DNA from 2 places in the uncultured Megamonas sp. genome. Region 2 is predicted to be linked to the other one. Evidence: riboswitches for the same ligand, from Rfam matches in the RefSeq annotation. Region 2 holds a riboswitch; the other holds the start of a gene.
What was found. Region 2 has a riboswitch for ZMP and ZTP ahead of Q5I67_RS03175 (phosphoribosylaminoimidazolecarboxamide formyltransferase). Riboswitches for the same ligand answer to the same signal wherever they lie in the genome.

Region 1 (8,092 bases), on a different contig from region 2:
AGTTTATTTGGTATCAGTACAATTATCAGTAATTTAATTTCAGGAAGAATTGCTGGTTTAGGTGGCATGAAAAAAATGCCAATAGTGTATTTTTTACAAGCTATTTGTTTATTTGCAATTGCTTTTACTAGTTATAATTTATATTTAGGATTGATAAATATTTTAATAATGGGTGTAATTATGTATTTGCAAAATTCACCAGCACAATTACATTTTTTGAGGACTGCTAAAAGAGAAAAACCAGAAGCTGTGGCTTTGGCCTCTGCATTAAATCCAGTATCATTTAATGTTGGTATAGCTATTGGTTCAGCTTGTGGTGGAGTCATCATAAATTTAGTTTCAATGCCTTTTGTTGGTTTAGGCGGTGCTATTTTTGCTATAATTGCTATGCTTGTTAATATTAAATTGTTAAAAAATATGACCAAATTTAATAAAAGAGGATAAAGTAAAACCCCAAAAGTTTAAGATAGCTTTTGGGGTTTTTATTTTTGTCGATAATTAGATTTAGTTTAGCAGATAAAATCAGAATAAACCTGTGATTTTTCCATTGATATCAATATCCATATTTTCAGCAGCAGGTTTTTTAGGAAGACCTGGCATTGTTAAGATATTACCAGTTAAAGCTACGATAAAGCCTGCACCAGCACTGATGCGAAGTTCGCGAACAGTGATTTTAAATCCTGTTGGTGCACCTAATTTGAATTGGTCATCACTTAAAGAATATTGAGTTTTGGCCATGCAAATTGGCATTTTATCAAGACCAGCAGCTTCAAATTCTGCAATAGTTTTTTCGGCAGCAGGTGTATAATTTACGCCATCTGCACCATAGATTTTTGTAGCGATAGCATTGATTTTATCTTTAATAGAATCATTTACATCATACATGTATTGGAAGTTGGATGGTTTTTCAGTTGCTTCAATAACTTTTTGAGCAAGGTCAATAGCACCTTCGCCACCTTTTGCCCAAGCTTCGGAAATACTTACAGAAGCTCCCATGGATTCGCAAAGAGCTTTTAATTCTTGAAGTTCATTTTCAGTGTCAGTAGGGAAAGCATTTATAGCTACAACGATTGGTAAACCGAATTTTTGAATGTTTTCGATGTGTTTAGCAAGGTTAGTCATGCCTTTTTTGAGTGCTTCAATATTTTCTGTACCAAGTTCAGTTTTTGCAAGACCACCATGCATTTTTAAAGCACGAATAGTAGCAACGATTACTACTGCATCAGGTTTAAATCCTGTGAAACGACATTTGATATCAAGGAATTTTTCAGCACCAAGGTCAGCACCGAAACCTGCTTCAGTGACAGTGTAATCAGCCATTTTTAAAGCGTATTTAGTAGCCATTACACTATTGCAACCATGAGCGATATTAGCAAAAGGACCACCATGAATAAGAGCAGGAGTGCCTTCAAGAGTTTGTACAAGGTTTGGTTTAATTGCATCTTTGAATAATAATGTCAAAGCACCTGTTACATTTAATTCTTCAGCACGAACAGGACGACCACTTCTAGTGTAACCGATGATGATATTGCCAAGACGTTTTTTCATGTCTTCAAGGTCGGAAGTCAAGCATAAAATAGCCATCATTTCAGATGCAACAGTGATATCAAATCCTGTTTCACGTGGTACACCATGAGCTTTACCACCTAAACCACAGATGATGTTACGAAGAGCACGGTCATTTAAATCAACAACGCGTTTCCAAGTGATGCGACGAACATCTAAATCAAGAGCATTGCCCTGTTGGATATGGTTATCGATAACAGCAGCAAGTAAATTGTGAGCAGATGTTATAGCATGGAAATCGCCAGTGAAATGAAGATTGATATCTTCCATTGGCACTACTTGAGCATAACCACCGCCAGCTGCACCGCCTTTCATACCAAAGCATGGACCTAAGGAAGGTTCACGAAGAGCGATTGCAGTTTTTTTGCCAAGTTTGTGAAGAGCATCGCCAAGACCGATACTAGTAGTTGTTTTACCTTCACCAGCAGGAGTTGGGTTAATTGCTGTTACTAAAATGAGTTTACCATTTTCTTTTTTCTGAAGAGTTGTATTCCAATAGTTTAAAGAAATTTTAGCTTTATATTTTCCGTATAATTCGAGTTCATCTTCAGGAATTTCAAGATGTTGAGCGATTTTAGCAATAGGTTCCATAGTAGCTTCTTGAGCAATTTGCACGTCTGTTTTCATGTGGTTTAATACCTCCAATAATTAAGCTAATTTGATAGTATTATATATTTTGAAAAAAGGCAATAAAATTTTTGCCAAACATATACTTAGACATAAAAAAACGCCTGAGCATATGTTATTTATGCCCAGACGGTCGACGTTTTGATAATAGTACGGTTCATGTGGTTAATTCCACTAAAATCCGTCAGTTCCATACTATTTATGAAATTATGCTTTTATTATAGCAAAGGCAATTTTATTTAGCAAGTTGTAATTTTGCAGCAGTAATAGCATTTTGCATGAGCATAGCAATAGTGAGTAGACCTACACCGCCTGGCACAGGAGTTATAGCACCAGCTACTTCTACAGCATTATCAAAGTCCACATCGCCAACTAATTTTTTTGGTGCAATGCGGTTGATACCTACATCAATTACTGTAGCACCAGGTTTTATCATATCAGCAGTGATAAAATGAGGTCTACCAACAGCTGCTACTAATATATCAGCACTTTGACAAATTTCTTTGAGATTGTGCGTATGTGAATGACAGATAGTCACAGTAGCATTTTGAGAGAGTAATAATTGAGCCATAGGTTTACCTACAATATTACTGCGACCAACGATAACAGCATGAGCACCATCTATATTGATATTAGCTGCTTGGAGCATTTTTAGGCAACCATGAGGTGTACAGGGAATCATACAATCTTTTTGACCTGTCATGAGTTTACCTACATTTACAGGATGGAAGCCATCGACATCTTTTATTGGCATAATAGCATTTAATATATCGGCTTCCTCTTTGGCAATAGCTTCAGGAAGAGGTAATTGAACTAATATACCATGGATATCTTGTCGATTGTTTAGTTCATCAATTTTAGCGATGAGCTCTTTTTTTGTAGTGGTTTCAGGCATTTCAATTACTTCAGAATAGATGCCGATTTCTTCGCAAGTACGATGTTTATTGGCAACATATACTTTAGAAGCTGGATTAGAGCCAACGATGATGACAGCAAGACCAGGGGTCACATTATATTTTTCTTTGAGGGATAAAGCTTCTTGTTTAGCTTCTTCTTTAAATTGGCTGGCAAATACTTTACCAGATAAAATTTGTGCACTCAAGGATAACACCTCTTTTATTAACTTAGAATATCAATCAGCGTAAATATGAATATGACAATAGAAACAATGCCATTACGCATGAAATAAACTTGAGTCAAGCGACTGAAATCATATGGAGTAATAAGGCTATGTTGATAGATTAAAGTTAAGATAGCTATGAATACTCCAATATAATAGATAAAGGATAAATTAAAGTAAATACCAGCACCAATAAAGCATAAAATAGAAACGAAATGGAAAAAAGCAGCTATTTTATGAGCATTAGCTACACCAAACTGTGTTGCCATAGAATGAAGTTTGTGGTCTAAATCAAATTGGCGATCTTGGCTACCATAGATAACATCGAAACTGCCAATCCATAAACAAACACCACCACTTAATAAGATGATGCCAAAAGGCAATTCACCTGTGACAGCGATATAACCACCTGCAGGTGCCATGGCTAAAGCTACACCTAAAAAATAGTGACAAAGAAAAGTAAATCTCTTTGTATAAGGATAAAATAATAAGAAAAATAAGCAAATAGGTGTTAATTTTAAACAGATTGGTGCAAGTTGACTTGCGGAAAATAAAAATATAAATAGACTGACGATGATTAAAATAATAACTTCAATAGGTTTAATTGCTCCAGTAACTAATGGGCGTTTAGACATGCGATTTTGTTGTTTATCAAATTTTAAATCGACTAGATTGTCCATAGCTAAAGCAGAGCTTCTAGCTCCAATCATTGCAAGTGTTACCCATAAAAAATCATGAAATGTAGGGATACCCTTTGCTGCAAGGAAAAGTCCCATATAAGCAAAGGGTAGGGCAAATACAGAATGATGAAGAGCTATATTATTAATATGAGCAGATAATTTACTCAAGACCGAGTTCCTGCCATTTTGCATCTACAATTTTTTTAACATCGTCAGACATGGTAATTTCATCTGGCCATTCACGAGTATGTCCTTCTTCTGGCCATGTTTTTGTAGCATCAATACCTATTTTTGTACCCCATTTTGCCATTGGTGAAGAGTGGTCTAAGGCATCAAGTGGACCATCAACCATTACAATATCCTGTTTTGCGTCAATATTATTGAATACACGCCACCAAACTTCTTTTTCTTTTTGAACATCAACGTGTTCATCAACGACAATGATCATTTTGGTGAACATCATTTGTCCCATACCCCAAATAGCATGCATTACTTTTTTGGCTTGTTGAGGATATGTTTTTTTGATGGAAACCATTACACAATCATGGAATACACCTTCAAGTGGGAAGTTAATATCGCGGATTTCTGGTAATGTTTGCTGTAATAATGGTAAGAAAATACGTTCTGTAGCTTTGGCTAAGAAGCAATCTTCCATAGGAGGTTTACCAACTATAGTAGCGGCATAGATAGGATTTTTGCGATGCGTTATACATGTGATATGGAATACTGGATAATCATCAGCTAAGGAATAATAACCAGTGTGGTCACCAAATGGACCTTCACGACGAGTTTCACCAATATTTACATATCCTTCAAGTACGATCTCACTGCAAGCAGGTACTTCAACATCTACAGTTTTACATTTTACCATTTCGACAGATTTTTTACGTAAAAAACCTGCAAATACCATTTCATCGATGTCGCGAGGAAGTGGAGCAGTAGCTGCGTATGTGATAACAGGATCTGTACCGATGGCAACGGCAACTTCAATTTTATCTTTGCCCATTTCTTTATAAGCACGATAATTGCTAGCACCGTCTTTGTGTAAATGCCAATGCATACCTGTTGTTTGTCCATCATATTTTTGTAAACGATACATACCGACATTGCGTTTACCTGTTTTTGGATTGCGAGTAAATACAAGTGGTAAAGTAATGAATGGCCCACCGTCTTGTGGCCAACATTTTAAAATAGGGAACTTATCTAAAGTAGGATTATCTGTGATAACTACTTCCTGACAAGGTGCTTTTTTTACGTATTTAGGGAAATTGATAGCTCGTTTTGCAGTTGGAATAATATGGATTAAATCCATTTTATTTTGAAGAGAAATATAAGGTAATTTCAAGATTTCACGAAGTTCATTAGGAATTTCTTCAATATCATCTACGCCAAAAGCTAGAGCTAAGCGTTCCATACTACCAAATGCGTTCATGAGAACAGGCATATCATAGCCTTTTACATTTTCAAATAGTAGAGCCACATTTTTTTTACCTTCCATTTTAGAAACGCGGTCGGTAATTTCAGTGATTTCTAAATTACAATCAACAGGAGTTTTGATGCGTTTGAGCATACCACGAGACTCTAGAGCATTGATAAATTCTCTTAAATCATAAAAAGCCAAAAAAATCGCTCCTTTATTTTACATTGCATATTTAAAATTAATATATTTATTTTTTCATAGCAAAACGAACTATGACATAACTTATTTCATAAAGTAAAATCATAGGTATAGCAATCATAGATTGTGAAAATATATCTGGAGTTGGTGAAATGATAGCACCAATGACAAAGGTCAAGAAGATAACAATGCGTTGTTGTTTTGCTAAGAATTTTGAAGAAACAATACCTACTTTAGCTAACAAGATAATGGCTAGAGGCATTTCAAATATGAAACCAAATGGCAATAGAAATGCGATGACAAAATCAAAATATTGCTTTAGCGAAAACATAGGTTGTAATTCTTCTGTACTAAAACCCATTAAAAATTTTATTCCGGCAGGCATAACAAAGAAGAAGGAAAATGCTAAACCAGATAAGAATAAAATTAAAGAAACTGGAACTATAACAGAAATTAGATATCTTTCCATGCCGATGAGGGCAGGTAAGATAAATCGCCATATTTGATATAAGACTACAGGTAGGGCAAGTAAAAATCCGACAAATAAAGCAACTTTTATATAAGTAAAAAATGCCTCTGCTGGTTGCATATAATAAAGCTTTCCAGCAGGGCCTGTTAAGATGTGCATTATGTCTTCAATAAAATAATAAGCAACACAGCTACCAATACCTATAGCGATTAGTGAACGAATAAGGCGTTTTCTTAGTTCCGTAAGATGAGCAATAATGGACATACTGCCATTATTTGTATTTGTTTGTTCGCTGACTTCAGTTGAAGGAAGATTTTCTGAAGTAGGAGCAGTGACAGTATTAGCAGAAGTATGTTCGTTCATATCTTGAGACATAAATCGCTACCTCACTTTTTATCTTTTTTTTCGTCTTCATTTTTAACATCGATAGTTTTTGTTGTATCTTCTGTAGAAGCAGAACGAAATTCACGAAGACTTTTGCCTACAGCTTTACCAATTTCTGGTAATTTGCCAGGACCAAATACTACCAAAGCAATAACCAAAATTAATATGAGTTCAGGAATACCAATACTATACATTTAAATCACCTTTATTTTTATTTTATTTAATAAATAAGCTAATGAACTAAATATCTGTTTATAAAATATTTAAATATTTATTTAGTAGATTTTTCATTATTCTCGTTATTAATAGGAGCTTTTACTTCAGTCGTAGTTTCTGTTTTTTGAGCAGTTGCAGCAACTTTTTCACTAGGTGTAGTTTCCTTCATAAATACAGGAGCTACGGCTGGTTGCTCTGGATTAGCTGGATTAGGTGGTGTAGGTGTAATAGAAGCATTATTGGTAGGATTGTTAACAGTGTTTGTTAAGTCCGAAGTGGCTTTTTTAAATTCTTGTAAGCCTTTACCTACAGCACGACCGATTTCTGGTAATTTACCAGGACCAAAGACAATAAGGCCGATAATTAAGATGAGAATAAGCTCAGGAAAACCAATACCAAACATTTAAGTCACCTCAGTTAGAATTAAATTATTTTAATAATCACGATTACCAATAAAGTCAGCTATTTCAATGAAAGAATTTCTTACTGATTTTGGTAAACTATCAGGTAAAATATTTTTAGCTCGTGTTAAAAATTCTGCAACAGTTTGTCTAGCAAAATCAATACTATCAGATTCTTTGACAATGGAAATAGCACGATTTAATTCATCTAAACTCATTTGACGATTTTCGATGATATTTTTTAACTCGTCTTTATTAGGACTGTGATTGTAAGCATGAATTACAGGAAGTGTGATTACACCTTGTAAAATATCATTACCAGCAGGTTTGCCAATTTTTTTGGAATCAGATGTTAAGTCTAAAATATCATCAACTATTTGGAAAGCCATACCAATACAATAGCCGTATTCACGAAGAGCAGATATTTCTGCTTCAGAAAGTTTGGCTATAATAGCACCAATTTCACAGCTAGTAGCGATGAAATTAGCTGTTTTTTTGGCGATACGATCATAATATATATCCATAGAATCAGGTATACTATAACCAAAATGATTTTGTAAAATTTCGCCTTCACTTAAATCACATACAATAGTAGCTAAACGTTCAGAAATACGTGTACCATAGTCATTTTTGGCAATAGCAGCAAATGCCTTAGCAAAAAGATAATCTCCAGTGAGTACAGCAATATTATTTCCCCATTTAGCATTAGCTGTTGCTATGCCACGGCGAGTAGAAGCTTTGTCTAATACATCATCATGAACAAGTGAGGCAGTATGAATCATTTCAAGTGCCATAGCCAGAGGCAATACATAATCTTTATCTAAATTAGGATTGCTTTTAGTCGCTAGAAGATATAATGCGGGTCGGATGCGTTTCCCACCAGAGCTTATAAGATGATTTCCGATATCAGTTATAAGGTCAACAGGAGATGTAACCGTCTCATGTAATAAATTTTCTAGCGATGATAAATCTTTCTTAATAATGAAAAACATTTTGTTTGTTGTCAACAAA
Region 2 (8,092 bases):
GTAGGATATAAAACCTTAAAACTCTTCATCAATTGTGGCAAAATATTTCTACTCACACTTGTAAAAGTACCGATGCGAATAGTACTATGTTCTAAGCCTTTCATTTCTCGTTGTTTTTGCTTTAATGCAAGCTCAGCACTAAAAATCGCTTGTATGTATGGATAAAAGGCTTTTCCATCATCAGTAAGTGTTATACCATCTTTTTTTCGATCAATTAAAATAGTTCCAAGTTCATGTTCTAAAGTTTTAATACTTTGACTTACAGCACTTTGCGAATAACCTACTTTTTTAGCTACTTTAGTAAAATTTCCCGTTTCAATTACTTTGCAAAAAATCCCATAACGTGAAACCATTTTTTCATTGCACCTCATTAGTTTTTCTTATGCAATCATTATAAATATTCGTTTTCTTAATGTAAATATAACTGCTATAATATCTATACTAAATACATATTTATAAACAAAATTAAGATGGAGGAAATCATTATGAATGAATTAGATATTGCTGACGATGTTTGTTCAATAAACAATATCTCTGAGAAAAAACAAGCTTTTAAAGATGGTATACATGATGCTGTTCCTATTGCTTTAGGCTATCTAGCTGTTTCTTTTTCTTTGGGAATTACTGCTAAAAATGCAGGATTAACAGCGTTTCAAGGTTTTCTAACAAGTTTTCTTGTCAATGCTTCGGCAGGTGAATATGCAGGTTTCACTTCTATTGCTACAATGGCCACTTACATAGAAGTATTTCTCGTTATTTTAATCGCTAATTCTCGCTACTTAATTATGAGTTGTGCCTTAAGTCAAAAATTATCGCCAGATATTCCATGGTATCAACGTATTCTAATCGGCTTTGACATCACAGATGAATTATTTGCTATATCCATCGCTAGACCTAATTATTTAAATCCTTTTTATTACTTTGGTGCAATGTTCATCACTATGCCATGCTGGGCAGGAGGTACAGCACTTGGAATTATTGTAGGCAATCTATTGCCAGTCCAATTAGTGAGTGCATTTAGTGTAGCCTTATATGGAATGTTTCTAGCTGTTATTATCCCACCGGCACGAAAAAATAAAGTAATCGGTGTATTTGTTATCATTAGCTTTATTACTAGTTATTTATCCACTTATCTTCCTTATATTTCTGAATTATCCAGTGCTACACGCATCATTATTTTGACCATAGTATTATCTTTGATCGCTAGCATTTTATATCCAATAAAAACAAAGGATGGTGAACAAAATGTCTGAGGTATATATATACATTTTAGTCATGGCTTTAACAAGCTTTGCCATTCGTGTTTTACCACTTACATTAATTCAAAAAGAGATAAAAAATCCACTTATAAAATCATTTCTTTACTATGTTCCTTATATTACATTAGCAGTTATGACTTTTCCTGCTATCATCGAAGTGACACAAACTCCTATTTCTGGAGCTATCGCTCTTGTCATTGGCATCATACTTTCATGGTTTGGTGGTAATTTATTCCAAGTGGCTTCTTCTTGTTGTTTATCTGTATTTGTTGTAGAACTTTTACTTTTATAATTTATGTACAAAACCCCTAGATTAATAATCTAGGGGTTTTATTTTTCATTAAAGAGAAATCACTTCTGCTAAGTGTCTTAATTCTTCTGGATATTCTTTTTTATTTGTAATAGCATCATGTAAATCAATACAAACAATTTTGCCACGTTGCATGCCAAATGCAATATTATGAAGTCCAGAAATAGCTGCAAGGGTTGCTTGTTCACCTAAAACGCTTGCAAATACACGATCATTAGCTGTTGGTGAACCACCACGTTGAACTAAACCTAAAACAGTCAAACGTGTAGAAATGCCTGTTCTAGCTTCTAATTCTTTAACTAGTTCTTGCATATCGCCAGTACCTTCAGAAGCTAAAATTACTAAATAAGATTTACCTTCATCATGTAATTTTTGTACTTTATTAATAATTTTTTCTTTATCATATTCTTCTTCTGGTACAATGACCATATTTCCACCACCAGCAACTGCTGAGTATGTAGCAAGCCAACCACATTTATTGCCCATTACTTCAATAATAAATGTACGACGATGTGCTTTTGCAGTATCACGGATTTCATTAATTGCTTGCAAAATAGTATTTACAGCTGTATCTGTACCAATAGCATAATCAGTTCCCCAAATATCATTTTCAATAGTAGCTGGAATACCAATTACAGAAAAGCCTGTTTCACGTTCAAATTCTTCTGCTCCGCGTAAACTACCATCACCACCGATGACAATTAAAGCATCAATATTGTGTTTCTTTAGATTTTCATAAGCTAATTGACGACCTTCTTTTGTGCGGAAACGCTTACAAAAACTTGTACCCAAGAAAGTACCGCCACGCTGGATAATATCAGCTACAGATATAGAAGTTAATTCTTCCATATTATCATCAACTAAGCCTCTATATCCATCATAAACACCCCATATACGCACATTATTATTAATTGCGATCCTAACAACAGCTCTAATAGCCGCATTCATCCCTGGTGCATCTGTACCACTTGTTAATACAGCAATATTTTCTACTGACATATAAAAACCTCCTTAAAAATGAAACAACATCTTTTATTTATTTTATTCGCTAAATGATAACTAATCTCCTTGTATATTCTGTAAAAAGTACATCTACAAATAAACAATATTATTACCTAGCTTGACAACTTATACTTTAAAATGATAAATTTTAGTTAACAATCTGTGTAACTGACGGAAGTGGAGTTAACCACATGAAGCACAGAATTTATCTAGCCGACCGTCTGGGCAACAAATCTAATAGTATTATATTTATTTTACAGGAGGAATATCGTAAATGAATTCTATGGAATTAAAATACGGATGTAACCCTAATCAGAAACCTGCTCGCGTTTTTATGAAAGATGGACAAGATTTACCTTTCACTGTTTTAAATGGCCGTCCAGGTTATATTAATCTTTTAGATGCCTTTAATAGTTGGCAATTAGTTCGTGAATTAAAAGAAGCTACAGGTCTTCCAGCTGCTGCATCTTTTAAACATGTAAGCCCTGCTGGTGCTGCTGTTGCTGTTCCTTTATCCGAAACATTGAAAAAAATGTATTTTGTTGAAGGTGTTGAACTCACACCTATGGCTACAGCATATATTCGTGCTCGTGGTGCAGACCGCATGTCTTCCTATGGCGATTTTGCTGCACTTTCCGATGAATGTGATGCTGCTACAGCTCGTTTCTTAGCTCGTGAAGTATCCGATGGTATTATTGCTCCATCTTACAGTGCTGAAGCTTTAGAAATCTTAAAAACAAAACGTAAAGGTAATTATCTTGTAATTCAAATGAACCCTGATTACAAAGCACCTGAACTTGAAACAAAAGAAGTTTTTGGCGTTACTTTTGAACAAAAACGCAATGATATTAAAATCACTGAAGAATTATTCAATAACATTCCTACACAAAATAAAAATATCACAGATGAAGCAAAACGCGATTTACTTATTGCTTTAATCACATTAAAATACACTCAATCCAACTCTGTATGCTATGCTAAAGACGGACAAGCTATCGGTATCGGTGCAGGTCAGCAATCCCGTGTACATTGCACTCGTCTTGCTGGTAATAAAGCAGATATTTGGCATTTACGTCAAGCTCCTCAAGTATTGAACTTACCATTCAAACCAGATGTTCGCCGTCCAGACCGCGATAATGCAATTGATGTATATATCTCCGATGAATATATGGATTTACTCGGCGGCGATGATTGGAAACGCGTATTCACTGAAAAACCACCAGTATTCACTAAAGAAGAAAAAGATGCTTGGCTCGCTCAGGTAAAAGGTGTATCTCTTGGTTCTGATGCATTCTTCCCATTCGGTGATAATATCGAACGTGCTCATAAATCTGGTGTAGAATTTGTCGCTCAAAGCGGTGGTTCTATCCGTGATGATAATGTTATTGAAACTTGCGATAAATACAATATGGCAATGGCATTTGTAGGAATTCGTTTATTCCATCATTAATTTTAATAAATAGAATTATAATGAATATTAATCTTTTTTATTCAATATGTATTCTAATTTTAATAAGTATTTTTTGTATATTTTTTCTTAAATTATATAAAAAAACAAACTCATTAAAAATATATTTGATTTTACTTACACTCATTAGTCTAAACTTATATTATTCTAGTCATTCACTAATTGTACCTTATCCAGATACATTACCACTAAAAGAAACTATCAATATGACTGATAAAGAAATTGTTTATACTATTGTCAAACAAGAACTATCTTATCATAAAAATAAAAGTCTTTTTGCTAATGGTAAAATCTTTGATTATAAAGATATATCTGTATATAGTGTACCTAATGAACCAACTATATACCTTGTAGTATTTTCAGTTCAATCAGGTGATGATGATTTTTGGCTGCCCGGTAATGGGACTAAACAAGAAAACAATTGGATTATTAATAAATCAAATTATATGCAACTTATTAAAGAAAAAGATTATTATCGTCTTATCTCTATAGGGACAGGATTATAAAAATGGCACTAACTATGTTAGTGCCATTTTTTTATTTATAATACTTATCTTTATATAAATCTACATTCATTTTATACATATCTGCTCGATAAGATGCCAATGAATATTCAAATGGAATATCATTTTGATTATATGCAACCGTTGTTATATATAATAATGGAGCATTTTCCATAATACCCAATAAATCAGATAAATAAGGGTCAGCAACTGTTGCATGAATTTGACGATTAATATGAGCAATCTCTATATTATATTTTGTTTTCAGAGTATCGTATAAAGAATTTTGCTCTAAATCTTCATCAATTAAACCCTTACATAATTTCACAGGTATAAAAGTTTTAACATAAACTATAGGTTTATCATCGGCATAGCGCAAACGTTCAAGACAAATAACTTTATCTTTTTCTATTAGCTTCAATTTTTCCATAACTTCAGCAAAAACATCTATTTCTGATATAGATAAAAGCTTCGTTTTAGGCTTTAATCCATAATATTGCATCTCTTGATTATATGTTTGGATTTTTTGAATAAAATCTCCAGCAATTTTAGGACGAGTAACAAATGTCCCTTTTGATTTAATTCTATTTAAATAACCTTCATGTACTAATTCTAAAAACGCTTGTCTAACTGTCGGTCTTGAAACATTTAAATATGCGCATAATTCTTCTTCTGGTGGAACTAATTCACCATCTTTTAAGCTATTATCTTCAATATGCTTTATCATAAAAGTTTTTATTTGATAATATAGCGGAATAGGAACTGTTCTATCTATTTTTAATTGTTCATATATCGAATTCATTTATAATCTCCTTTCAAAAAAATTATAAAATATTAACTATCTTTTATCAATAAGTTATTATATATTGACTTAATTTTGTTATTTTGTTATTATGTAATTACATAATAACAAAGAAAAGAGCGATAACTATGAATAAATTTAGTAAATACTTTGATCACACATGTTTAAAACCTTATGCTACTAGAGAAGATATGGCTAAACTTTGCGAAGAAGCTAAAAAATATGATTTTATGATGGTAGCTATCAATTCTACACAGACAAAATTATGCAAAGAACTTTTAACAGGAACTGACATTCATGTAGGTGCTGCTATTAGTTTTCCTTTAGGGCAAACTACAATTGAAACTAAAGTCTTTGAAACTAAAGATGCTATTGCAAACGGTGCAGATGAAATTGATTATGTAATTAATATTACAGAATTAAAAGAAAAAAATTATGATTATATCAAAGAAGAAATGACTCAAATAGTAGATGTTTGCAGAAAACATAATGTAATTTCTAAAGTTATTTTTGAAAATTGCTATCTTACTGATGAAGAAAAAATTAAATTATGCGAAATAGCACTTGAAGTAAAACCAGACTTCATCAAAACTTCTACAGGCTTTGGTACAGGTGGCGCTACAGTTGAAGATGTAAAACTCATGAAAAGCATTGTCAAAGACACAGTAAAAGTAAAAGCCGCTGGTGGAATTCGCGATTTAGATACTTGCTTAAAAATGATTGAAGCTGGTGCTGAAAGAATTGGCACATCTTCTGCTATAAAAATCACAGAAGCATACAATAATAAATAATTAGGAGCATACCTATGGGTAAATACTTACCAGCTCACGACTTAGGAACATCTGGAAATAAAGCTACTTTATTTTCTACAGAAGGGCAACTCATCGCTAGTTGCACATATAATTATGATGTTTATTACTCTAATAATAACTGGGCAGAACAAAATCCTAACGATTGGTGGCAAGCTGTCATAGCTACCACTAAAACATTAATAAAAAATATTAATCCTAAAGATATTTTAGCTATATCCTTTAGTGGCCAAATGATGGGTTGTGTCTGTGTAATGAAGATATGTGTGCTATTGATAATATAACTACTTGTGGTGGCTCTTACAAAGATAGTGATAATATTAATTTTTAACTATATTAAATAAAAAACTGCACTTAAAGTGCAGTTTTTTTGATTTTAAAATTTCTTCAATCTCTATAAATTCATTATCTAAAAATACACATATTTTCTTTAATTTAACTCACAAATTGACAATATTGTTAACACTAAGTATAATTATTAGCTATGTGTGTATTTATATAAGATATATGTACATAATAAATTCATCGAAAGGACTATTTTTATCTGTATGAACACTTCTTCTCAACACCAAAAATCAATGATTAATACTATAATTGATGGTATCGCTGGTATATTTTTACCCATTGTCAGTTTACTAAGTGCCGCTGGTATCTTAAAAGGTATTATTGCTGTATTAATCGCCACAGATGTACTAATTAAAGAAAGTGATAATTACCTTGTTTTAAATGCCATGGCTGACAGTTTATTTTACTTTTTACCCATGTTATTAGCCTATACATCAGCTAAAAAATTTGGTGCTAATCCCTTTACTGCTGTCGTTATTGCAGGTATTTTCCTTTATCCTTCACTAAATCATATCTTAGAATCTAGTCAAACTGTAGAATTCTTCCATATTCCTTTAAAAGGTGTTACATACCATTCTAGTGTTATCCCTATTATTTTAGCTTCAGCATTATTAACTTTTGTTGAAAAATTTTTAAATAAAATTTTCCCTGATATGGTAAAAGGGTTTTTGACACCTCTTTTGTGTATTATCTTTGTAGGATTTGTAACATTATTCTTATTTGGCCCTATTGGTATGGTTATAGGTGATTTTCTCGCTAATATCTATGAATATATCTATAATTTTTCCCCAATTATTTCAGGAGCGTTATTAGGCACAGTCATTCAACCAATGGTAATCTTTGGTTTCCACTGGAGTTTTATTTTAATCGGTATGAATAATATTGCTGTATTGGGTTCAGATACAGTTTTAGCCTTAATGGGACCTGCTGTATTTGCTCAAGCTGGTGCAGGACTTGCTGTATTCTTAAAAAGTAAAGATACGAAATTTAAATCTATTTGCGCATCTTCTATTTTATCAGCATTATTTGGTATCACTGAACCAATTATGTTTGGTGTAAATTTACCTCGCAAAAAGCCTATGATAGCCGTATGCATCGGTGGTGGTATTGGTGGTGCTATCGCTGGTTATTCAGGCGCTAAAGCTATTGCTTTTGCCTTTCCTAGTCTAGCTTCTCTTCCTGTATTTTATGGCGATGGCTTTCTATTGTATATTTTAAGTGATGTAATTGCTGCCATTATTGCTTTCATCATTGCTTATTGTTTAAAATTTAAAGTTGATTTAGCAAAATAAAAAGATAGTACAAATGTACTATCTTTTTTTATTTTCCAGTTTATCTATATTTTAAACAATTGGATTTCGCTCTGGCGTACCTGCTTTACGCGGATATACTTTAGGTGTTGCTTTTTCTTTTTTGATATAGACAACAGCTCTTTTATCTTCCAATTCAGGGAGTTTTACAGGCATAGATTTAACCAATTTCCCACCTAATACAGAAAATGCTTTTTGTGCTTCTTGTATTTCTTCTTCATATTGACGACCTTTTAAAGCGATAAAAGTACCACCTTGTTTTACAAAAGGCAGACAATATTCAC

Region 1: it holds a riboswitch for ZMP and ZTP, as region 2 does, so the genes downstream of both, Q5I67_RS00935 (formate--tetrahydrofolate ligase) here and Q5I67_RS03175 (phosphoribosylaminoimidazolecarboxamide formyltransferase) in region 2, are expected to answer to the same signal.

What each region holds. Positions count from the first base shown of each region.
Region 1 covers NZ_CAUBSM010000001.1:179,187-187,278, reverse strand. Annotated here, with positions in the region: gene Q5I67_RS00940 (MFS transporter) at 1-444, shown strand, start outside; gene Q5I67_RS00935 (formate--tetrahydrofolate ligase) at 523-2,193, opposite strand; ZMP/ZTP riboswitch at 2,310-2,395, opposite strand; gene Q5I67_RS00930 (bifunctional 5,10-methylenetetrahydrofolate dehydrogenase/5,10-methenyltetrahydrofolate cyclohydrolase) at 2,429-3,295, opposite strand; gene Q5I67_RS00925 (4-hydroxybenzoate octaprenyltransferase) at 3,313-4,161, opposite strand; gene Q5I67_RS00920 (menaquinone biosynthesis decarboxylase) at 4,154-5,614, opposite strand; gene tatC (twin-arginine translocase subunit TatC) at 5,661-6,455, opposite strand; gene Q5I67_RS00910 (twin-arginine translocase TatA/TatE family subunit) at 6,467-6,658, opposite strand; gene tatA (twin-arginine translocase TatA/TatE family subunit) at 6,736-7,083, opposite strand; gene Q5I67_RS00900 (polyprenyl synthetase family protein) at 7,114-8,073, opposite strand.
Region 2 covers NZ_CAUBSM010000002.1:250,666-258,757, forward strand. Annotated here, with positions in the region: gene Q5I67_RS03155 (LysR family transcriptional regulator) at 1-353, opposite strand, end outside; gene Q5I67_RS03160 (AzlC family ABC transporter permease) at 486-1,253, shown strand; gene Q5I67_RS03165 (AzlD domain-containing protein) at 1,246-1,551, shown strand; gene pfkA (6-phosphofructokinase) at 1,600-2,568, opposite strand; ZMP/ZTP riboswitch at 2,726-2,805, shown strand; gene Q5I67_RS03175 (phosphoribosylaminoimidazolecarboxamide formyltransferase) at 2,846-4,021, shown strand; gene Q5I67_RS03180 (hypothetical protein) at 4,147-4,545, shown strand; gene Q5I67_RS03185 (GntR family transcriptional regulator) at 4,577-5,344, opposite strand; gene deoC (deoxyribose-phosphate aldolase) at 5,473-6,135, shown strand; gene Q5I67_RS03195 (FGGY family carbohydrate kinase) at 6,150-6,437, shown strand; gene Q5I67_RS03200 (PTS transporter subunit EIIC) at 6,702-7,790, shown strand; gene rsmG (16S rRNA (guanine(527)-N(7))-methyltransferase RsmG) at 7,842-8,092, opposite strand, start outside.